2 regions of the Pseudoalteromonas sp. GB56 genome follow, and region 1 is predicted to be linked to the other one. Evidence: predicted binding sites of a transcription regulator. Region 1 holds the regulator's gene; the other holds the start of a gene.
What was found. The regulator sigma-54, encoded in region 1, starts transcription at its own class of promoters, with help from an activator protein. The targets are predictions, from matches to a motif close to GTTGGCACGNNNNTNGNNT.

Region 1 (11,558 bases):
AATTGACTGTCACTTTGACGAGATAAAGAAAGATTACTCATTTCCACCTTCACCACGAAACTGAACAGGCAGTTTACTTTTCTTATCCAGTAAATCAATAACGTGTTCGATACCTTCTTGGCGCAAAATGCCGTGAAGCTCGCTTTGTTTCGCATCCAACAAGCTGATACCCTCAGCTATCATGTCATATGCACGCCAATTATTGTCGTTATCCTTACGTACTTTGAAGCCAATATCAATGTCTGGTTTACCCGGATCTTTTATAGTCGTTTTCACAATCACTACGTTGGCATCACCAATCTCTTTTGCTGTATCAAAAACAACTGTTTGATTAGTATATTGTGTAAAGACCCCTGCATAGGTGGTAACGAGGTAGTTTTTAAACACGTCCATAAAACGCTTAATGTTATCGATAGCCTGTTTCTTCTGTTCAGGATCTTCAATGCTACGTGCTTTTTGAATATAACTCGCCAATACGCGATACGACGCATATTTATAATCAATGTAAGGCAAGAGTTCTTCTTCAACAATCACCTTTAAATGCTCTTTGTCAGCTGTAATCTGACTCTGATCATGTTCGATACGCTTAAATGTTTTATCCGCCACTTGGCGTACCATTTCATAAGGGTCATCAAGTTCAATTTCGGCAGCATGCGACATAGGCGCTACCACCATCAACAACCCTGCTACTAAACTAAAAAATTTACCCATGAAGACTACTCGCTACTTTGATTAAATAAAAATTGGCCAATAAGTTCTTCTAATACCAAGGCAGACTTAGTATCGGTAATCATATCGCCATCCTTTAACGCCTTTGATTGCACTCCAAAAATTGCATCAATGGATAATTCATCCGCTTCATCTTCAGCAACGACTTGGTTGCCTAGACATTCCTGTTGTGCTGAGTTACTTGCAATAACGGGATTGATACCAAGATACTGCTCACCCAAAATACCTGATGTTAAGATAGACACTGATGTTGCATCTGAAAACTTGCACTCATAATTACTATCTACTGACATATACACCAAAGGTACGAATTCCGTTGGGTGTACCAAGATATTTTCAACACGCCCAATTACGACGCCACCCACTTTAATCGGTGCACGTACTTTTAGTGATCCTATATTCTCAAACTTAGCGTGCAATGAATAAGTACCATTACTACCAGCAATTCCTGCATTTGCGACTTTCAGCGCAAGCATGACAAGGGCTGCAACCCCCATCGATACGAACAAGCCAACCAAAATTTCAATTTTTCTCGAATTCATGGTGTTAATCCTTTAGCCGCCAAACATCACGGCGGTCAAAATAAAATCAAAGCCAAGCACGGCCAATGAAGAGTGTACAACGGTCTCGGTAGTTGCTCTGCTTATACCCTCAGAAGTCGGGATACAGTCATATCCCTTATAGAGCGCAATCCACGTCACCAGCAAAGCAAAAACGAAGCTCTTGATGATGCCGTTGAGAATGTCTTTTTCGAATGAAACCTGCGATTGCATAATTGACCAGAAACTACCTCTGTCAACACCCAGCCAATCAACACCCACGAGGTGCGCACCGATAATGGCCACAGCTGAGAAGATCAAAGCCAGTGCTGGCATACTGATAATCCCTGCCCAAAAGCGCGGTGCAACGACGCGTTTTAGCGGATCAACGGCCATCATTTCTAAACTGGTTAATTGCTCGGTTGCTTTCATCAAACCGATCTCAGCAGTCAATGCGCTTCCCGCTCGCCCAGCAAATAACAAGGCTGTTACTACCGGACCGAGTTCCCGAAGCAAACTCAATGCAACAAGCGGCCCCAAACTATCTTCTGCGCCGTACCCCACTAAGACGGTGTACCCCTGTAAAGCAAGCACCATCCCAATGAATAAGCCAGACACAACAATGATAATTAATGACAAGAAGCCAACCATATAGAGCTGGCGAATAAGTAAAGGGGTCCCTTTGCGGAAGTTGGGCATACTCAACAAGGCACCAAGCAACATCTGTGTTGCGCGTCCCATTGAGGCAAATCGACTCAGTGTTTTATGGCCTAGTTGCTGCCAAAAGTTGATAATTGCAGACATTATGACAACAACTCCTGTTCATAAGGCTCAGCATCAAAGTGAAAAGGTACTGGTCCATCTGACAATCCCTGCAAGAATTGTTGCACCAGTGGTGATTCATGTTTGCGCAATTCTTGAGGACTGCCACTACCAATAACGCCTTTTTCAGCAATGATGATGACGTGATCCGCAATACTCATCACCTCAGGCACATCATGGGTGACAATCAATGAGGATAAACCAAGTACTTCGTTCAATGATTTAATGAGCTTAACCAGCACCCCCATTGATATGGGATCCTGCCCAGCAAAAGGCTCATCGTACATAATGAATTCTGGGTCTAAGGCAATTGAACGAGCCAATGCTGCCCGACGTGCCATCCCGCCCGAGAGCTCAGCAGGCATTAAATCTTTAGCGCCACGTAAGCCGACAGCTTGAAGCTTCATCAACACGATTAGACGAATAAGCTCTTCGCTAAGATGCGTATGTTCTCGAAGCGGAAAGGCAATGTTGTCAAACACTGACATATCGGTGAATAACGCGCCGCTTTGAAAGAGCATGCTCATCTTTGTCCGCGCTTGGTACAGCGCCGTGCGAGACATACTCGGAATGCTTTGACCTTGGAATAGAATATCGCCACTGTCGGGCTTCAACTGACCACCAATTAAACGCAGCAGCGTTGTTTTACCGATGCCACTGGGACCCATAATAGCCGTGATCTTCCCTTTAGGTATGGTAAAGTCCATATTCTGATAGATAACGCGCTCCGCGCGTTTAAAGGTAACATCCTTGATTTCAACGATTGGTTGCGACAAGTCGCTCTCCCATTTATTTCTATCATTAGACCGAGCATTTTAAAGTTTTTTTGCGTCAAGGGAAAAAAGAATCTGTAAAAATTTGTAAGATCATTCAAAAAAGGCCGAGTATGCACAAATCGGGTGCGTTTTTTTACACAATTACAACGGCTTTTGATACTATTTGCGCCACTGTTTAGAATTAATTTTTGGCTTTGCAATCATGCTCACTTCTTTTGCCATTCTTGTTGCCGGCTTTGTCGCACTTGTGTGGAGTGCTGACCGCTTTGTTTTCGGTGCCGCAGCATTGGCGCGTAACCTTGGTGTACCTGCATTAATAATAGGTTTAACCGTCGTCGCAATGGGCTCTTCTGCGCCAGAAATGATGGTATCGGCATCAGCTGCATTGGCTGATAAAACAGACACCGCAGTTGGTAATGCGGTTGGCTCCAATATAACTAATATCCTTTTGGTATTAGGTATCACTGCACTTTTACGCCCACTGTCGGTCTCTTCTATCACCTTGAAACGGGAGATGCCGTTAGTGTTGGTTGTGTCCCTTATTGCTTGGTACATGTTCACTGACAATTATTTTTCAAAAACAGAAGGCTGGTTGTTATTGGTCGGCTTTATTGCCTTCATTGCATTTCTTATTGTTATTTCCCGAAATCAAAAGCAAGTGGAAGAAGATCCATTCGTTAGCGAAGCATGTGATGAAGTACCTTCCGATGTCAGTACCAAATCCGCAGCGTTCTGGCTTATCGTCGGTTTAATTTTGTTGCCGGTGAGTTCTCATTTCATTGTCGATTCAGCGGTCGATATCGCGCAGTATTTTGGTCTTAGTGACCTTGTTATTGGTCTAACTATTATTGCCGTTGGTACCAGTTTGCCTGAGTTAGCAGCGTGTGTAGCTGGAGTATTGAAAAAAGAAGACGATTTGGCGCTGGGCAACATTGTTGGCTCGAATCTATTTAACATTTTAGCGGTTCTATCCATCGCTGGTATCTTGAACCCTTCTACAATCGACGCATCAGCGGCCAATAGAGACGCCCTAGTAATGATCGCAGCGACCATCGTACTTATTGCAATGAGTTTGAACTTTCGTGGTGCGAGACGCATCAACAGGGTTGAGGGAGGCATGTTGTTAGTCGCATTTTTTGCCTACCAAGGATATATTTTTAGCCAGATAGCATAGAGTAATGTATATGACACAAAGCTACATCGCCACGGCACAACGCGTTATTGAAACCGAAACTCAAGCCTTACAAGAGCAGCTTGCGCATCTGGACGAACAATTCACTCAAGCCTGTGAACTTATGGAGCAGTGTAGTGGCCGAATCATCGTAGTCGGAATTGGCAAATCTGGTCATATCGGCAATAAAATCGCAGCCACACTAGCAAGCACAGGTACCCCAGCATTTTTTGTACATCCTGGCGAAGCGAGCCATGGTGACCTAGGTATGATTACCGCGCAAGATGTCGTGTTGCTCATATCCAATTCGGGTGAAACTCATGAAATCGTGAGTATTATCCCAGTTATCAAACGCATTGGCGCCGCGCTTATCGCGATGACAGGCAGTGCCACTTCAAGTATGGCAACGCTGTCTGATTTACACATCTGTATTGGCGTTTCAAAAGAAGCCTGCCCTCTGGGACTTGCACCTACGGCGAGTACCACTGCGACTCTCGCTATGGGCGACGCTATTGCAGTGGCTCTTCTAGAATCAAAAGGATTTACTGCAGATGATTTCGCTCTTTCGCACCCCGGCGGCAGTCTTGGAAAGAGGCTATTATTAACGCTGAAAGACGTGATGCACAGCGGTGATAATGTGCCGCGTTCACACCAATCACAAAGCATAAAAGACGCGCTACTGGAAATTTCCACCAAAGGCTTGGGCATGACTGCAGTCGTCGATGATGAGGGCAAATTAGTTGGACTGTTCACCGATGGTGATTTACGCCGAGTGCTTGAGCATCGTATCGATATTCACAGCACCGCACTTGTGGAAGTGATGACGCCAAATTGCACCACAGCGAAGGCCAACATGCTAGCAGCTGAAGCGCTCAATGTGATGGAACGTAAACGTATAAATGGTCTGATTGTTGTTGATGAACATCAGCGTCCTGTAGGTGCCCTCAATATGCAAGATCTACTTAGAGCAGGAGTGCTTTAATGCTATTTAGCGAGTTATATCAACCGATTGCAGAGAATGCGTGGCAAAGAGCCTCACGGGTAAAGCTGCTGATATGTGATATCGACGGCGTATTTTCTGATGGCCGTATCTACTTAGGCAATCAAGGCGAAGAACTCAAAGCCTTCAACACCAAAGATGGGTTTGGCATAAAAGCCTTGATGGACTCGGGTGTCCGCGTCGCGGTTATTACTGGCCGTCAATCTCGCATCGTTGAAACCCGTATGACGAGCCTAGGTGTGCAGCATATCTATCAAGGCAAAGAGAACAAACTTGAAGCTTATGCAGAACTCAAGGCCACGTTAGGACTCAATGATGACCAAGTTGCTTATATCGGGGACGATGGCCCAGATTTACCGGTCATGGAAAAAGTCGGCTTTGCAGTTGCCGTGAATGATGCTCACCCACTAATCAAACGCATCGCACATTATACGACACTGATGCCTGGTGGTTTTGGCGCCGTGCGCGAACTCACTGACTTATTGATGTTGGCGCAAGGTCACTCCTTAGGCACTAAAGGTACCAGTTCATGAACAATGCTCGGTTGCTTATTTCCATCATTTTCCTCGCTATTATGGCTTGGTTGTGGGCACCGTATTTTATGAAGCAAGAACAAACGGTGGTGAAAACGGACCAAGCTATTGCGACACCTGATTACACAGCGACTGGTTTACGACAGCGTAGTTATAACGATCAGGGGGCGTTAAGCCACAGTGTTTATGCTGAACAAATGGAAATGTTTGAAGAACTTGGCTTCACCCATTTTAGAAAACCAGAATTTACACTGTATAACGATGGCGAACGCTGGCGATTGACTGCCGACGAAGCCACTTTATATAACAATAATATTTTGATCTTGGAAAATAACGTTGTTGCCACCAACTTATTAGAAGGGGCAATGATTGAACAAGTCAAAGCGGCGGCTATCCAAATAGACATTGATGCGCAACGAATGGAATCGGAGCAAAGCGTTGAGCTCAGAGGGCCTGATGTATTAATCACAGGTCAGGGCTTGAAAGCAGATATCAATACAGAGATAGTGGAATTAATAAAACATACGCGAACAGTATATTATGACCAATAAATTCAATGCATTAATTCTTGGTTTAGGGCTTAGCCTAAGCGCAATGGGCGCGCACGCGGAACAAACAATCAACACGACAGAAGTGTTAATTGACGCCGATAACCAAATTGCCATGATCAAAGAAAATATCACTATTTTTGATAAAAACGTGCACATCGTTCATGGTAATCGTCAAATAAAAGCTGATCGTTTAGAAGCGCACCGCCGCCCAGAACTGGGTGACAATAAGCAACTGCTGATCGCCACGGGTAGTCCAGCGATGTATATAGAAACCATGGAAGATGGTCAGCAAATTACCGCTTCTGCAAAAGAAATTCGCTACGACGTTGCCACGCAAATTTTACAAATCAAAGGTGACGCAAAAATTGAAATGGCTGATCAACAGATCATCGCTGAAACTATCAGCTATGATATAGATAAACAGACCATCAGCGCCGAGAAAGACAAAAATTCAAGTACACGAGTACGCACGACTTTGACACCACAGAGCGAAGAAAAGCCTGAGGAAAAGGAACAACCATGACCACATTGAAGGCGCAAAAATTAGCAAAAAGCTACAAAGGTCGTGAAGTTGTAAAAGACGTAGGACTGGAAGTTAAAGCTGGCAGCATTGTTGGTTTATTGGGCCCAAACGGCGCAGGTAAAACCACGACCTTCTACATGATTGTGGGTCTGGTACCCAGTGACAAAGGCATGATCAGCATAGACGATCAAGACATCACATTGCTGCCAATGCACTCTCGTGCGCGGCTGGGCATAGGCTATTTACCGCAAGAGTCTTCGATATTTCGAAAACTCACCGTTTATCAGAACCTGATGGCGATTTTAGAGACGCGCAAGGACCTAAACAAAGCAGGCCGAGAGGAACAATTAGAAAGCTTGTTGGACGAATTTAATATCCAGCATATTCGCGATTCATTTGGAATGGCATTATCAGGTGGTGAGCGCCGTCGCGTTGAAATTGCTCGCGCTTTAGCCGCAAACCCCAAATTTATCCTTTTAGATGAACCTTTTGCTGGTGTAGACCCTATTTCGGTGTTAGATATAAAGAAAATCATTGAGCACCTGCGAAACCGTGGCATCGGTGTACTTATCACCGACCACAATGTGCGTGAAACCTTAGATGTATGCGAAACCGCTTATATCGTCTCTCACGGTGAATTGATTGCGTCAGGCACACCACAACAAGTGCTCGCCGATCAAACCGTTCGTGATGTTTATTTAGGTGAGCAATTTAGGCTATAACAACAAAAGGATTGTTAGAGTACATGAGGCAATCATTACAGCTGCGCTTAGGCCAGCAATTAACAATGACCCCACAATTGCAGCAAGCTATTCGCTTGTTGCAGCTCAGTACTTTGGATCTTCAACAAGAAATTCAAGAAGCACTTGACGCTAACCCACTCTTAGAAGTCGAAGAAGAAAATTACGCTGACAACGCGAGTGATAAGAACGATAACGAACGCCTACAAAACGGTGAAGACAAAGTCGATGTTGAATCACAAAGCAGCGACCAAATAGAAAGTTCTGACGCATTAAACAACGACTCGATCAGTGATGAATTACCCATGGATGTATCTTGGGATGAATATATCAGTGCAGCTCCCGTAGCTTCAGCAGGTCCAATGCCTGATGATGAGTTTGTCTACCAAGGTGAAACCACCGAGACACTGCACGATTATTTGATGTGGCAACTGCAACTCACCCCATTTAGCCCAGTCGATGAAGCGATTGCGACAGCCATTATTGAAGCAATCGACGACAATGGCTTACTAACCGTTTCTACTGAAGATTTGCTCGAGAGTTTAAATCACGAGGAGCAAGACGTAGAAATCGAACTAGATGAAATTGAAGCTGTCCTAAAAAGAATACAACTCTTTGATCCTGTTGGAATTGGTGCGCGTTCACTACAGGAATGCTTATTGATCCAACTCAATCAATTTTCACCTCAAACCCCTTGGCTTAGTGAAACGAAAGAGGTAATTTGTAATTACATTGATTTGCTAGGTAACCGTGACTATCGCACCTTAATGAAAAAGACTAAGCTTAAAGAAGCTCAGTTAAAAGAGGTGATGACGCTGATACACAGTTTGAGTCCGAAACCTGCCGCAACTATTGTGCGCGAAGAGTCAGAATACGTGATTCCTGATGTATCCGTTAAGAAGGTTAAAGGGCGTTGGCTGGTCGAGTTAAATCCTGACAGCATGCCGAAGATACGAGTTAATGATCATTACGCATCATTAGGCCGTAGCTGTAAATCACAAAGTGACAGCCAGTTTATACGCTCTCACTTACAAGAGGCTAAATGGTTTATAAAGAGCCTGGAACAACGCAACGATACCTTACTCAAAGTAACTAATTGCATTGTTCAACAACAACAGGCATTCTTTGAACATGGCGAAGAAGCGATGAAACCAATGGTCCTCAATGACGTGGCCGAAATGGTTGAGATGCACGAGTCGACAATTTCTCGTGTAACGACCCAAAAATATATGCATACGCCACGTGGGATTTTTGAGTTGAAGTATTTCTTCTCCAGCCATGTGAACACCGAAAATGGAGGTGAATGCTCATCCACAGCGATTCGAGCATTAATCAAGAAGCTAGTAGCGGCGGAAAATGTTGCCAAGCCATTAAGCGACAGCAAAATAGCCGATATACTCGCAGAGCAAGGAATCAAAGTGGCTCGACGAACGATTGCGAAATATCGTGAATCGTTAGCCATACCACCGTCAAATCAACGTAAAAGCTTGATATAGACGTTAGACAAGAAGGAAAATGCTTATGCAATTGAATCTTACCGGTCGTCATGTAGAAATCACAGACTCTCTTCGTAACTATGTGAATAGTAAATTTGCAAAACTTGAGCGTCATTTTGACCATATTAATAATGTGCATGTCATCCTTGATATAGAGAAACTCACACAAAAAGCAGAAGCAACACTTCACGTAAATGGCGGCGAATTATTTGCCACCGCAGAGCACCAAGATATGTATGCGGCGATTGATGGCCTAATTGATAAATTGGATCGCCAAGTAATTAAACATAAAGAGAAATTATCTCGACACTAAAATGAGCTTAGAACATCTTTTCTCCAAGGACTGCAGCAAAGCTGCGGTCCTTTTTAATAGCAAAAAAAGAATGTTGGAGTACCTAGCACAGGTCGCTCATCAACACGCACCGCATTTAAACGAGCAAACCATTCTCGATGCGCTTTTGGCGCGAGAGAAGCTCGGCAGTACTGGCTTTGGGAAAGGCGTCGCAATTCCTCACGGTCGATTGGAAGGCATTGAACAAACCATTGCCATCATAGTCACCAACCGCGAAGCCATTAACTTTGATGCCATAGATAATCGTCCTGTTGATATTTTTGTCGCACTGCTCGTACCAGATAATCAGTGTGATCAACACCTCAAGACCTTAGCGCAAATTGCTGATAGACTTAAAGACAAGCAATTGTGCAAACAGCTGAGAACAGTCACCACAGATCAGGAGCTCTATCAGCTATTTGTGGCCTAATTTAGTCACAGGAAGTTTAAGGGAATTAAAGTGGAATTGATTATTGTCAGTGGTCGCTCTGGTTCAGGTAAGTCTGTCGCTTTGCGCGTATTAGAAGATTTAGGTTATTACTGCGTAGACAATATCCCAGTTAATCTGCTGCCCGCTCTTGTGCGCAGTGTCTCAGACAACTACGACAAAATCGCTGTCAGTATCGATGTGCGAAACTTACCCAAAGAAGAGCAGGAATTCAGTGATATCTTGGCTTATCTTCCTGCATTTTCAAAACCCTCTCTATTTTATCTAGATAGCGACGAGCAAACGCTGATTAAACGTTTTTCTGAAACACGTCGATTGCACCCATTATCGATGCAAAACCTGCCATTAGACATTGCTATTCGTGAGGAAAAGAAACTGTTAGACGTGTTAATCTCGCACGCTAACTTTATTATCGATACGAGCGAACTCAGCGTTCATCAGTTAGCTGAAATGGTGCGTGAAAAAGTCCTCGGTAAGAAAGATAAACCATTACTCATCACCTTTGAGTCATTTGGCTTTAAACACGGCATCCCGAAAAATGCTGATTACGTATTTGATGCGCGCTTCTTACCTAACCCTCACTGGGAACCTGAGCTCAAGCCGCTAACCGGTTTAGATCAGCCAGTAAAAGATTACCTCTCAAGCGATGGTATCGTACAGAAGTTTACTTGGCAGATTCAAACCTTCGTGCAAACTTGGTTACCTCATCTGGAGCGCAATAACCGCAGCTATTTAACGATTGCGATTGGCTGTACTGGCGGTCAACACCGTTCTGTTTATTTAGCGCAGACATTGGGAGAGCGCTTTATGGATACCTACCCAAACGTCAAAATCCGCCACCGTGAACAGGAAAAGTAACCGTGACAGAAGCCACCTTTGTTATCCAGAATAAACTCGGCCTTCACGCCCGCGCCGCTTCTCAGCTCGCGCAATTAGCAATGAATTTTGACGCTAAAATCACCCTCTATCAAGGTGATAAAAGCGCTGAGGCAGACAGTGTTCTCGCACTGTTGCTACTTGAAAGTGGCAAAGGAAAAGAAGTACGAGTAGTGTGTGAAGGCAATGACGAGGAAGGGGCCCTTGTCGCAATTGGGCAATTAATCGCCGAAAAATTCCACGAGCAAGAGTAGCTCCTTCACGGGTGTTCAGTTAAGCAAAAATACCCTCTGTGTTTAGTAATTGTTTATTACCCAAAATATAAACACCCTCTATATCTCATTTACCTTTGGTATCTTTGTCTGAGTTAAGGTAAACTTATCAAGCGCTTGTAAGTGCTCGCTTATAAGCAGATTTCTTCCAGTTTTATCTTTAAGGGAAGCCTATGCCAGAAGCCTATGAACAAGAAAATCCGCTCCAACCACTTCAGGAAATTACTGAAGCCCTTAGCAGCGGCCAGTTTGTTCATGTACGCAGGCTTTTAGCAAAAACAGCGCCCAGTGATACGGCGCTACTTTTAGAGTCTTCCCCACACAAAACACGTTTTAAACTTTGGTCTCTCGTCGATCCTGATGTACAAGGTGATGTTCTCGAAGAACTCTCTGAAGATGTACGTCTAAGTATCATTGCGCGAATGGAACCGGAGCACATTGCTGCTGCGACCGAAGACATGGACGACGATGACCTAGGTGAAGTACTTCGTAGCTTACCTGAGCCAGTCTATAAAGACGTAATCGAGGCGATGGACAGCCAGAATCGCGACCGTGCGACGACGGCTTTGTCATATCAAGAGCGCTCTGCGGGTGCCTTGATGAACACCGATACGGTGACCATTCGTCCTGATGTATCCATTGATGTGGTACTGCGTTATTTACGCCTCAAAGGTGAATTACCTGAAGGCACGGATGAGTTGTACGTGGTCGATAAAGATAACTGTTTTCTCGGTTCTCTGCCGCTTACATC
Region 2 (11,558 bases), 570 kb from region 1:
CGGATTGAATCCATCAACTGGCCTTCGATATTGGTATCGAGATAGTTCATGATATCTGCCGCAGCTTTTAAGCCGCCCATCTTCGCGGCTTGGGCACCCGCTTGACCAGCAAACTGTTTCTCCATGATTTCGTTCAATTCTTGCAATGCCGCTGGCTGAACTTCTTCTAAATTGGCGATACGCATGGTGAGATCAAGTCGCACTTTCTCAGGAAACTGCGCCAAGATTTCAGCACTTTGCTCTGGTTCTAAGTAAGACAGCACAATGGTTTGAATCTGCGGGTGCTCGTTGCGAATAATGTTCGCCACTTGCTTGGAGTCCATCCACTTCAATGAATCTAGACCTTTAGCACCTGAACCCATCACAATTTGGTCAATCAAACTGGCTGCTTTATCTTCGCCTAGCGCTGCAGTGAGCGCTTTCTTAATGAAATCTTCAGATTGGAAACCAATAGTACTAAACTGTTGTATTTGCTCAATAAATAGATTGTGTACGGCACTAATTTTGTCTTGACTTAGATCATCCAGTGACGCCATGGTCATGCCCACGCGCTGAACTTGTTTAGGTTCTAAATGCTTTAATATTTGCGCTGCATCTTCTTCGGACAAGCTCAAAAGTAGGATGGCTGCTTTTTCAACCCCTTCGAGCTTATCGACATCGAATTTGGCTTTAACTATTTCTTGTTGTTCAGTCATCTTCGTTCAACCATGCTTTAACTACTTGTGATGATAATTCTGGCTCATTTGCGACCAGAGCGCGAACTGCTTTAAGTAGGTCTTCGTCGCCGTGTAAATCTGGTAACTGCAGTGTGCCATCGGGTGAGAAGCCAACTGATGCTGAATCAAATTCAGTGTTGAGCATATCCAACGTATTATCACCGATATCCACGCCTGAAGTGAGTGATTCCTCATCATACGCTTCAAGTGTATCATCCGGGTAAATTAGGCGTTTCAACATCGGGCGAACCACCGCGACAATCAGTACGATAATGACCAAGGCACCTAAGCCCAAGCGCACCAATTTAATGAACCAATTTTGCTCCCACAAAGGTAACTCTTCAATAACGCTCGCGTCTTCACGTACGAAAGGCACGCTGACCACTTCTAACGCATCGCCACGTTGTAGGTCAAAGCCCACTCCACCTTGCAGTAAGCGGCGGATATTATTGAGTTGTTGTTCAGTACGCGGTGCTGGCTGACCATCGGCACCTGCGCCTGGCAGATAATCTACCGCCACGGATACACTGATTCGACGAATCACACCCGTTTGTTGACGTTTATGCGAAATGGTTGTGTCCAATTCATAGTTACGGGTTGCTTCTTTATGGTTACGAGAAGGTGACGTTGATTGTGCGTTTTGCTCATTCATCGCGTTCTCGGGAATATTTGAATTTACGGGTGGTTGATTCGTCAACGCACCTGGAATCCCCACAGCTAGACCACCAATGTTGTTTTCTTCAAGCGTGGTTTCACTGCGCACTGCCGGTAAATCTGGGTTGAAACGTTTTTGCGTTTCTTCAACTGCGCTGAAGTCCATGATTAAGTCTACTTGCGCTGTGTAGTTGCCCAAGCCGACCACAGGGATCATTATGCTGTCGATTTTTTCAATATACTCTTGCTCGCGCTGACGCTCAATTTCATATTCTTTACGTGAACGTGCAGATAATGAGTTTTGCGAGCCAGAGTTGAGTAAACGGCCATTTTGGTCAGTTACGGTCACACGCTCTGGCGATAGGCCCTGCACTGCAGAAGCCACAATATCAACCACAGAGTCAATTTCTTCACTGTTAAGATTACGACCACGTTTAACCGTTAACACGACCGTTGCAGAAGGCTGTTTTTCAATCCGCGCAAATACGTTTTCTTTTGGAATAGCCAGCAACACTTTGGCACGGGTTACCTTGTTTAACTCTTCAATAGTGCGTGCTAGTTGTTGCTCGCGAGAATGTTTGAGACGCTCACGCTCTAAGCGTTGAGAAACCCCAAAACCCATGTCTTGCATCAGGATGTCGGTACCTGAGTCTGGGCCTTGGGTTAAACCTTCGCGAGTCATGTTAAGTTTGATGTCTTGATAGGCATCTTCTGGCACCATGATGACGTTGCCATCAAGCTGGTAATCAATTTTTTGCGCGTCGAGAAAATCAAGCGTCTGAATCAATTCTTCTGTCGGCATTTTACCCAGTGGACGCATGTCCGGCTGGCGTGCCCAGATAATGATGAAAATCGCAATCGCTAAACAGATAGCCAGAGCAACAATAAGCGTGACTTGACGCAGCATATCGACACCGCTCAATGCGCCGAGAACTCCAGATTTTTGTTCTTGATGATGATCATCACCACCGGTGCCCAAATCGACACCACCACTGGCTAGGGCGAGATCTGTAGATTGGTTTGCTTGCGCCACGACTCTTCTCCGCTATCCGTTAAACAGGCATGTTCATGATGTCTTTGTAGGCTTCAACCAGCTTGTTACGTACTTGCACGGTTGCCTCAAACGCCACGGACGATTTTTGTGATGCGATCATCGCTTCTGCTAACGACACACGGCGGTCACCCATTTCAACTGCCGTCACTTTTGACTTAGCATCTTGCTGTAGGCCGTTAACAGTATCAATTGCGTTGGTTAGTAGTTCACCAAATTGCGCGGATGACGTTGTCTGTGGCATCACAGGTTTAAGTGGGTTTCGCGCTTGCGCTTCTTGCGCAATCATTTGCATTTCTTGGAACAATGAGTTGGCTTCAACTTTCATTTTGCACATCACTGGATAAATAAATCTTAGGATTAACAAAGCATTAAGCGTGCCAATAAATTTACCCAATAAAAACAATAGGTTATCTGTTTTATTTTTTGACGGTGATGACTTTTTAAGCTGGCATTAAATTGACGAAGAATAAAAAAGCCCAAAGCAGATTTGGGCTTTCAAGGTGAGATTAAGCAGGCAGTTGAATACCCTGCTCACGCATTTGTGCAATCTTATAGCGCAAAGTACGTGGGCTGATACCTAACGCGTCGGCAACGTCTTTACGTTTGCCGTTAAAGCGCGCGAGCGTATCTAAAATAATTTTATGCTCTTTGCTCTTTAACTCGTCTTTAAAGGTATATTGTTCATCCACCGCGAATTCATCCGGTTCGCAGCGATGCTCGACTGTGGGCACCACAGCGTGAATGTCTGGTTCAGATGCATGTGTGATTGAGCTAGGCGCATTAACAAGTTCTTCAATGTAAATTGCAGACTCATCCACCACATTGCCCGATTTGAGGATTAATGCCCGTTGAATCACATTCTCCAATTCGCGCACATTCCCCGGCCATGCATGGGCAAGAAGCCGTTGCTTAGCTGCATCACTTAAACTTGCTAACGGCATTTTCGCGGTTTGACAATGACGTTCAAGCAAGTGCTCAGCTAATGGCACAATGTCGCCTGGGCGCTGGCAAAGTGGTAACCACTTTAGCGGGAATACATTCAGTCGGTAGAACAAGTCCTCACGGAACACGCCCTCTTTCACCGCCTCTTTTAAATCACGGTTTGAAGTGGCCAACACGCGCACGTTAAGTGCAATAGTTTTACGACTGCCTAAACGTTCGACTTCGCGCTCTTGTAGTACCCGCAGCAATTTGGCTTGCAAACTCAAGTCCATTTCAGTGATTTCATCGAGCAAAATAGTGCCGTTTTGCGCTTGTTCAAACTTACCAGGACAGGCATTGATAGCACCGGTAAATGCGCCTTTTTCATAACCGAATAATGTAGACTCCAACATATTCTCGGGAATAGCTGCGCAATTAATGGCGATAAAAGGTTCTTTGGCCCGTCCAGACTGGTCGTGAATGTAGCGCGCGAGCACTTCTTTACCACTACCACTTGGCCCCATCACCATAACGCTGGCTTCGCTGTCAGCCACTTTATTGGCCAACTCGATAAGCGCCAAACTTTTGGCGTCCGCCACAATCGGGCCTTTGTGCGCAGGTGTTTCAGCAGGTAAATAGCGGCTCACAAGATTGAGTAACACCTCTGGCGCAAATGGCTTTGCCATATAATCAATCGCCCCAAGACGCATCGCCTCAACTGCATCGTCAATGGTGGCATAGGCGGTCATCATCAACACAGGCAACTCAGGGTAATTGAGTTTGATACTCTTTAATAATTCTATGCCATTGATCCCTGGCATTTGTACATCACTAACAACCAAAGAAACGTCATGCTCTTTGAGCATCATAATCGCATCTTCACCGCTTTTTGCGGCGATGCATTGCACTCCGGCTAATGACAATGTGTCGGTTAACGCCTCACGTAAACCGGGATCGTCCTCGACCACTAAGACATAATTACTCATGATTGTCCTCCTGTGGATGGGCGTCGAAAACTGGCAAGCTAAGAATGAACTGCGCTCCCCCTTGTGGCGCATCGACTACTCTCACCTGCCCTTTGTGGGAACTCATTACTGATGCAACCACGGCAAGCCCTAAACCCGTACCTTGTCGTTTGGTGGTGAAGAAGGGCTCAAAGATTTTGTGCTTTAATTCATCACCGATCCCCGGACCATTGTCGCGCAGGATAATATCAACCTTGCTGTCATCCTCAGGGCAACGCGCCGCGCTCAAATGAATGTGTGCGTCTTGTTCAATGACCTGTAGGCTGTTGTGAATCAAATTGTTAATCGCACTGGCAAGGGCTGTGCGATTGCCCATCACTTGTACATCAGGTTCAGGTAATTGCACATGTAGTTGAGCACCATTTTCACAGAGCATGGCATCCGCACCGTGCTTTACTTCGCTTAATAGCTGACCAAGAGACATAGGTTCAACTACCTGTTGTTCGCCGCTTTTGGCAAACAGCAGCATGTCGTTTACTTGGCTTTCTAAGTCTTTTAAACGCGACATCAACTTGCCGTGGAAGTGTGTACGAGACTCACTGTTAAGGCGCTGAGAACCAAGATTTGCACCATATAACATAGCTGCAGACAGAGGAGTGCGCACTTGGTGCGCAAGTGTTGCCACCATTTTTCCCAGCGCACTCAAACGTTGCATGTGTGCCAGACGAGCTTGTAGCTGACGGGTTTCAGTTAAATCTGTCATGAGAATGAGTTGCCCAGGCTCTGGCGCCAATGCGCGTATCTCGAGCTTTATACGGCGACCATCTCGTAACGAGACCTCATGGCCATCGTCCTGTTGTGGGCGAAATGAGCGCTGAATAATACTAAACCACTTCTCACCTTCGAGTGGCTCACCCAACATGTCGATAGCAATTTGATTCGCTTTAGCAATCATCCCCTGCCCATCAAGCACCACCACACCCGCGGGCATGGTATCGACAAGGTGACTCAACCAACTCGCCTGGAGTCGAAGATCACTGAGCTCACCCACGTACGCTTCATGCGCCAGTGGCGAGACAAACTGTCCATGTTGAAAGATTTGCGGGGTTATTACACTCGCTAAAGCCATTGTTATTTACTCTTAAACACAGGGTTCCCTTAACAAAAGCACAAAGCGTACCAACTTTTATTTTCATAATTTACAATACGTTAGAAGATGATTGTGAAAAAACAAAAAAATGACACTGTATATAAAAACAGTTAACTGCTATGGTGTAGGAACTGCAATATTAAGTGTAATTTCAAGGAAGCGAATATGTGCGAACGATGCCATTGGGTTGATTTAACAAAAGCAGATTACGTCGCCTATCACGACGAGGAATGGGGCGTACCTATCTATGATGACGACACCTTGTTTGAATTTTTAACCTTGGAATCAGCACAAGCAGGCTTGAGCTGGTACACCATTTTGAAAAAGCGCGACAACTACCGCAAAGCGTTTTCCAACTTTGACGCCCGCAAAGTTGCTGCCTTTGATGATAAAGACATAGAGCGACTACTTGCGGATGAAGGCATTGTCCGCAATAAGCTCAAAATCCTCGCCACCATCAACAACGCCCAACGCTTTTTAGAAATTAAGCACGAATTTGGCAGTTTCAGCGATTATCAATGGCAGTTTGTGGACCATAAGCCACGTGTAAATTCCATTCGCTCTAAAGCGGATTATGTTGCCACCAGTGAACAATCCGATGCGTTTGCTAAAGACCTAAAAAAACGTGGTTTTAAATTTCTTGGCTCAACAACCGTGTATGCACACATGCAAGCCTGCGGCATGGTCAACGACCATCATGACGACTGCTATCGCAAAGAAGAAGTCTTATCCATGTATAAATAAGGTACTCGTACTATCACACACCGCAATATTATTTGTCGTAATGTGAAGAACAGTTCAAAGTAAACCTTACTTGTGGACTTTGAACTGTTCTTTGCGTCAATGGCTATACCAACCAAAAAAATAAAGACCTATTTCTTTACATTTCAATAAGAAAGCTTCACGATTCGCTGCTGCAACCGAGTAAAGGACGACCTATGCGTACTCACGTTATTTCTATACTGCTAGCTTGCTGTGGGCTTCTCCCCCCTATTTCAGCTTACACCGCGCAGGAGTTACCTACGCAGCAGACAAATTCTGATACGCACACGCACAAAATGCGCTCTGTAGTCCAAGAAGTAATGGACACATCCTCTTTGCCATTTAGCGGCAACTTGATCATGCTAGAAGATGGTAAAACTGTATTGGAACTAAGCGTTGGCGATAATCTCAATGTAGATTCGAGCTTTGTGGTGGCATCGCTGTCAAAGCAAGTGACCGCGACCTTAATTTTGCAAGCACTGGATGCAGGGAAACTCGACTTATCGCATTCTTTAAACAGCTATCTATTTTCTGATGCTTCTCACGCAGATAACGCTCAACGCTATGATGAGCGTATCACGCTGCATCATTTATTAAGCCATACCTCAGGAGTAGTCGCCCTAGGAACACCAGTGCGCTTTGCGCCAGGAAGCCAGTTTCAGTATTCAAATTTAGGGTATACATTACTCGGTCAAGTGTTAGAAAAGGTGAATAAGCAGCCCTTTAGTGAACAAATAACCCAATTTGCTAAAGACAATGCCCTAGATGCACTCTACGCAAAAACCGGTTCAATCAATACAATTGGGCAAAATCTGCCTTCCCTTGCTACTGGCTGGAACGAAGCACAACCGCCTTCGCCTTCTAATCTTGTAATTGACCGCGCTTTGCTTCCTGCTGGCGGGCTGATAGCGTCAGCACGAACTTTCGCTAGATTTCAACAGCTACTGCACTCGGGTGCATTATTAGCGCCAAAGAGTTATACACTCATGACACGTGCACACACGCAAATGCAGTTTTTCTGGCCCAATATGCATTATGGCTATGGTCTTCGCATTAACCTCGACGATGGCCTCACTGAGTTAAGCCACACGGGCTATGTAGAAGGTTACATGTCAATGTCTTTGCACTACCCTGAGTTTAACGTGAGTGTTGTGATGCTAGAAAACCTCGCCCTGAGTCTTGATGACATAGAACGAGTGCTTGAATTACATACACACATTCGCGATGCTGTGCGAAAGGAATTAAAGGGCAGAAAGCAGAGTTAGCGGTGTTATGTTTACTTGGCAACGGATTTGCCAAAACGAGGCTGCTTCCGCAAGCAAGCCACACAGTAAATTCTTTAGTAATGGTTCACGTATGATTAGTTGCAGTCAGTATGACTACATAGAAATAGTGTGCATGTTTAACTACCCGATTGAACTTACATTGAAATCGGGCGGTATCGTCGAAGGCACGGCACTCGATACTGCAACGAATACTCAGCACGAAGAATGCATCAAAGTGTTGGTTGGGAAAAGCGAACAACGTGTGGTGCTGGATAACATCGCACAACTCAAAGTCCTTGTTGAGAACCCGCACTTTTGTCATGTGTCTTTCGACTAAAACCTAGCTGAGCAAGCACAAAAAAGGCCGCAATATGCGGCCTTATCGAGGGTAAAAAATTTAATCCCGATTAAGGTCATACTTCTTCATTTTTTCCACCAAGGTGGTGCGACGCACGCCAAGAATTTCCGCAGCACGAGCCACCACATAGTCATAGCGTTCAAGCGCTTGAGTAATAAGGCTGATTTCTAGTTCACCCAAGTAATCTTTAAGAACGATGCCTTCATCAGGCAACATGCCCATATCAGCACTTTGGCCATGCTCAGGGGTATCTTGGTCATCATCTTCTTCAACGAAACCAGCCCCGAATATATCGTTCAACGCTTGGCGCTCGAGCAGCTCTTCTGGGTATTCTGGTACAAATGCCTCAACATCAACGTGCTGATACTTACTTGGCAAGTCAGGCACATCGACCACTTGATCAGGGAACATAATCACCATACGTTCAACGAGGTTACCCAGTTCGCGGATGTTGCCGGGCCAAGTATGGGCTTGCAAGCTCTCGATTGCTCGGTCAGTGAATTTAACGCCCTGACCACTTTGCTGTTGTACGCGCTTCGTCAGTTCTTTGAGTAATAAGCCAATATCATTAGCGCGTTCACGCAGCGCCGGATTTTCGATAGGGAAAACATTGAGGCGATAATACAAATCTTCGCGGAAATCACCCGCTTCAATCATTTCCTCTAAGTCACGGTGTGTTGCCGCGATAACACGCACATCTGCTTGAATAGGTTTGGTGCCACCCACACGTTCATAACTGCGCTCTTGCAGGACGCGCAGTAATTTCACCTGCATCTGCAAAGGCATATCGCCAATTTCATCTAGGAACAGTGTACCGCCTTGAGCGAGTTCGAAGCGCCCCTTTCGCGCAGAAATAGCGCCAGTAAACGCCCCCTTCTCATGACCAAATAGTTCGCTTTCTAGCAATTCACCGGGTATCGCACCACAGTTCACCGGGACAAACGGCCCTTTGTGTCGCCCAGATAATAAATGCACATTACGGGCAACCACTTCTTTACCCGTACCCGATTCGCCAAGAATAAGTACATTAGCATCCGTTTTGGCAACCTGTGATATGAGAAAGCGTACATGGTTAACCGCGTCAGTGTCACCCACTAACCCATTAAATGCTTTAGGTTTTTTTGTACTACCTGAACTCGGTTTCATGCGCAGATATTGCTGACAATCATGCAATAACTGTGTGGTGATATCTTGATTGAACGGCTCGCTGATTAGGCCTATTACGTTAGCAATTTCCAATAATGGTTTCAGGGTTTCACCGATGAGCAAAAAAGGCAACTCAGGGTGTGATTTGATGAACTGTTGATGTTGGGCATGACTGAGCGCCCCTAACACCACAATAGCTTCTTCAGTGGATTTAGCTGCTTGCGCTAAGTCTGTAGAAGATATGATTTTATTCGCTTCGCCAACAAACGTTAACGCGTAACTTAAGCCTAAAGCTCTATTATTATTATCATCAAGAATCAGGATCATCCCGGCGCCACAAAAACTAAGCGATTGTAATAACAATAGATTGTATTGCAGTGAGGGGAGGATTCAAGGAAAAGTGGCACTTTTTTGACGTATATGCCAAAAATCAGTCACTTTTCCTATGCTTTATTGATTTAAATTAAACTCTAATTGGATATCAGGCCCAATATTGACGCTGCATTTTGGTTTGCTTGGCCTCGCAAAGCGATGGATGCTTGGCTTAGGATGTCGTTCGCAGTGCGCTCACTGACTATCCGAGCGTAGTCAGCATCTTGAATTCGACTTTGGCTCGCTGCGATATTCTCGTTCTGTTGTGACAAACTGCGGATGCTACTCGAAAGCGCGTTCTCAAACGCACCTAACTGTGAGCGCTGTTCATTCACAAGTTGTGATGCATCATCGGATATCTGCAATGCCGACTCAACTCCCGCCTGTGTAGAAATATCAATTGAATTTATCGCGTTTAGAAAGTCGCTATTCGGCGCGTTGAGCGTATTCGTTTGGTTGGCGTCAGCACCAATTTGGAATGACACGCTTTGCCCATCAAACAAAGGTTTCCCTGCGAAGTTCGCTTGTTCTAATGTGCTGCCAATTTCTTCTTGTAACTGCGCAACTTCCTCTTGCAAAGCCTGACGGTCACTGTCATTTAATGCCCCGTTTCCAGATTGAATTGATAATTCACGTATGCGAGACACGGCATCGTTAACGTTACTCAACGCAGATTCGCTCACCTGAGCGTAAGATATACCGTCATAAGCATTGCGACTGGCTTGAGAATACCCGTTTTGCTGAGAAGTTAGGCGGTCAATAATTTGCAATGCTGCAGCATCATCGGCCGCAGAATTTACACGCTTACCTGAGGCAAGCTGTTGATCTAATTTGTTGAGGTTATTGATTGCTTGGGTGTTCAACGCACTCGAAGGTTGACCTACTTTCATACCACTCTCCAATAATACCTGCTGTGAGCAAAGCGAATAGTAAAGTATAGTTCAAAAAACACGCAAAAATAACCTATAAAATAGCGTGTCTATTGATGCGGTGAAGGTTGAAGTAAAAATTTCGGTATGTCAGTAGGTTATTTACCGCAACTTTATTGGCATAGATAGTGCTTAGTACGCTAAAGTAATATAAAAATCGCCAAATAAACGTTATTTATTAAGCGCTTTAAATTTCTTATTGGGTTTGGTGTCATTAAGAAATGTTTAAGTCCTTGGTGAGTATCTAATCCAAAGCAGGTTTTGGTTATGTTCGACAACAAGTCAATTTTGATCACTGGGGGCACTGGCTCCTTTGGTAAAAAGTATGTAGGCACGCTTTTAGCACGCTACAAACCAAAGAAAATCATCATCTATTCTCGTGACGAACTTAAGCAGTTCGAAATGCAGCAAGACTATAACGAACCGTGTATGCGTTACTTCATTGGTGATGTTCGTGACAAAGAGCGCTTACGCAAAGCAATGCGAGGCGTTGACTACGTCATTCATGCCGCTGCCCTAAAACAAGTTCCTGCTGCAGAATACAACCCAATGGAATGCATAAAGACTAACATCAATGGCGCTGAGAACGTGATTGATGCTGCTCTGGATAACGACGTTGAAAAGGTCATCGCGCTATCAACCGATAAAGCGGCCAGCCCAATCAACCTCTACGGCGCCACAAAATTGGCATCTGACAAACTCTTTGTCGCTGCGAATAATATCTCTGGCGGACACAAAACCACGTTTTCTGTTGTCCGTTACGGAAATGTTGTGTGCTCACGTGGATCTGTCGTCCCAGTATTTCAAAAATTTATTGATGAAGGTCGCGACCACATTCCTATTACTCACCCCGATATGACCCGCTTTTGGATCAGTCTCCAAGAAGGTGTAGATTTTGTACTTAAGAATTTTGCGCGTATGCAAGGCGGTGAAATTTTTGTGCCGAAGATCCCCTCGATCAAAATCACTGATCTTGCGTCAGCTATGGCACCGCAGTTAGAACAAAAAATTATCGGTATTCGCCCTGGTGAAAAAGTGCATGAAGTTATGTGCCCTGCCGAATTGAGCTTCGACACCTACGAGTACGACGACCACTTCGTTATCGCACCCGGTATTAAATTCCACAGTCGCAACAATGATTTTACGGTCAATGCACTTGGGGAACGTGGCCACCCTGTTGAACCAGGATACGAGTATAATTCATTGAATAATGAGCACTATTTAAGCCAAGAAGAGATCGTGGCGTTTAACGCCAAGGCGATGCTA

Region 2: the regulator sigma-54 is predicted to act here: its motif matches at 2,788-2,806, upstream of fliE (flagellar hook-basal body complex protein FliE).

What each region holds. Positions count from the first base shown of each region.
Region 1 is NZ_JBPCHK010000001.1:735,155-746,712, reverse strand. It holds gene ACH19P_RS03530 (STAS domain-containing protein) at 1-41, opposite strand, end outside; gene ACH19P_RS03525 (MlaC/ttg2D family ABC transporter substrate-binding protein) at 34-711, opposite strand; gene mlaD (outer membrane lipid asymmetry maintenance protein MlaD) at 717-1,271, opposite strand; gene mlaE (lipid asymmetry maintenance ABC transporter permease subunit MlaE) at 1,284-2,072, opposite strand; gene ACH19P_RS03510 (ATP-binding cassette domain-containing protein) at 2,072-2,866, opposite strand; gene ACH19P_RS03505 (calcium/sodium antiporter) at 3,069-4,040, shown strand; gene ACH19P_RS03500 (KpsF/GutQ family sugar-phosphate isomerase) at 4,051-5,019, shown strand; gene kdsC (3-deoxy-manno-octulosonate-8-phosphatase KdsC) at 5,019-5,570, shown strand; gene lptC (LPS export ABC transporter periplasmic protein LptC) at 5,567-6,121, shown strand; gene lptA (lipopolysaccharide transport periplasmic protein LptA) at 6,111-6,644, shown strand; gene lptB (LPS export ABC transporter ATP-binding protein) at 6,641-7,366, shown strand; gene ACH19P_RS03475 (RNA polymerase factor sigma-54) at 7,390-8,880, shown strand; gene hpf (ribosome hibernation promoting factor) at 8,906-9,193, shown strand; gene ptsN (PTS IIA-like nitrogen regulatory protein PtsN) at 9,195-9,641, shown strand; gene rapZ (RNase adapter RapZ) at 9,672-10,517, shown strand; gene ACH19P_RS03455 (HPr family phosphocarrier protein) at 10,520-10,789, shown strand; partial or broken gene mgtE (magnesium transporter) at 10,981-11,558, shown strand, end outside.
Region 2 is NZ_JBPCHK010000001.1:1,309,527-1,321,084, reverse strand. It holds gene fliG (flagellar motor switch protein FliG) at 1-695, opposite strand, end outside; gene fliF (flagellar basal-body MS-ring/collar protein FliF) at 688-2,403, opposite strand; gene fliE (flagellar hook-basal body complex protein FliE) at 2,423-2,749, opposite strand; gene ACH19P_RS06190 (sigma-54-dependent transcriptional regulator) at 2,931-4,331, opposite strand; gene ACH19P_RS06185 (sensor histidine kinase) at 4,324-5,439, opposite strand; gene ACH19P_RS06180 (DNA-3-methyladenine glycosylase I) at 5,626-6,204, shown strand; gene ACH19P_RS06175 (serine hydrolase domain-containing protein) at 6,519-7,487, shown strand; gene ACH19P_RS06170 (Rho-binding antiterminator) at 7,579-7,824, shown strand; gene ACH19P_RS06165 (sigma-54 dependent transcriptional regulator) at 7,885-9,318, opposite strand; gene ACH19P_RS06160 (flagellin N-terminal helical domain-containing protein) at 9,462-10,253, opposite strand; gene pseB (UDP-N-acetylglucosamine 4,6-dehydratase (inverting)) at 10,560-11,558, shown strand, end outside; gene pseC (UDP-4-amino-4,6-dideoxy-N-acetyl-beta-L-altrosamine transaminase) at 11,558-11,558, shown strand, end outside.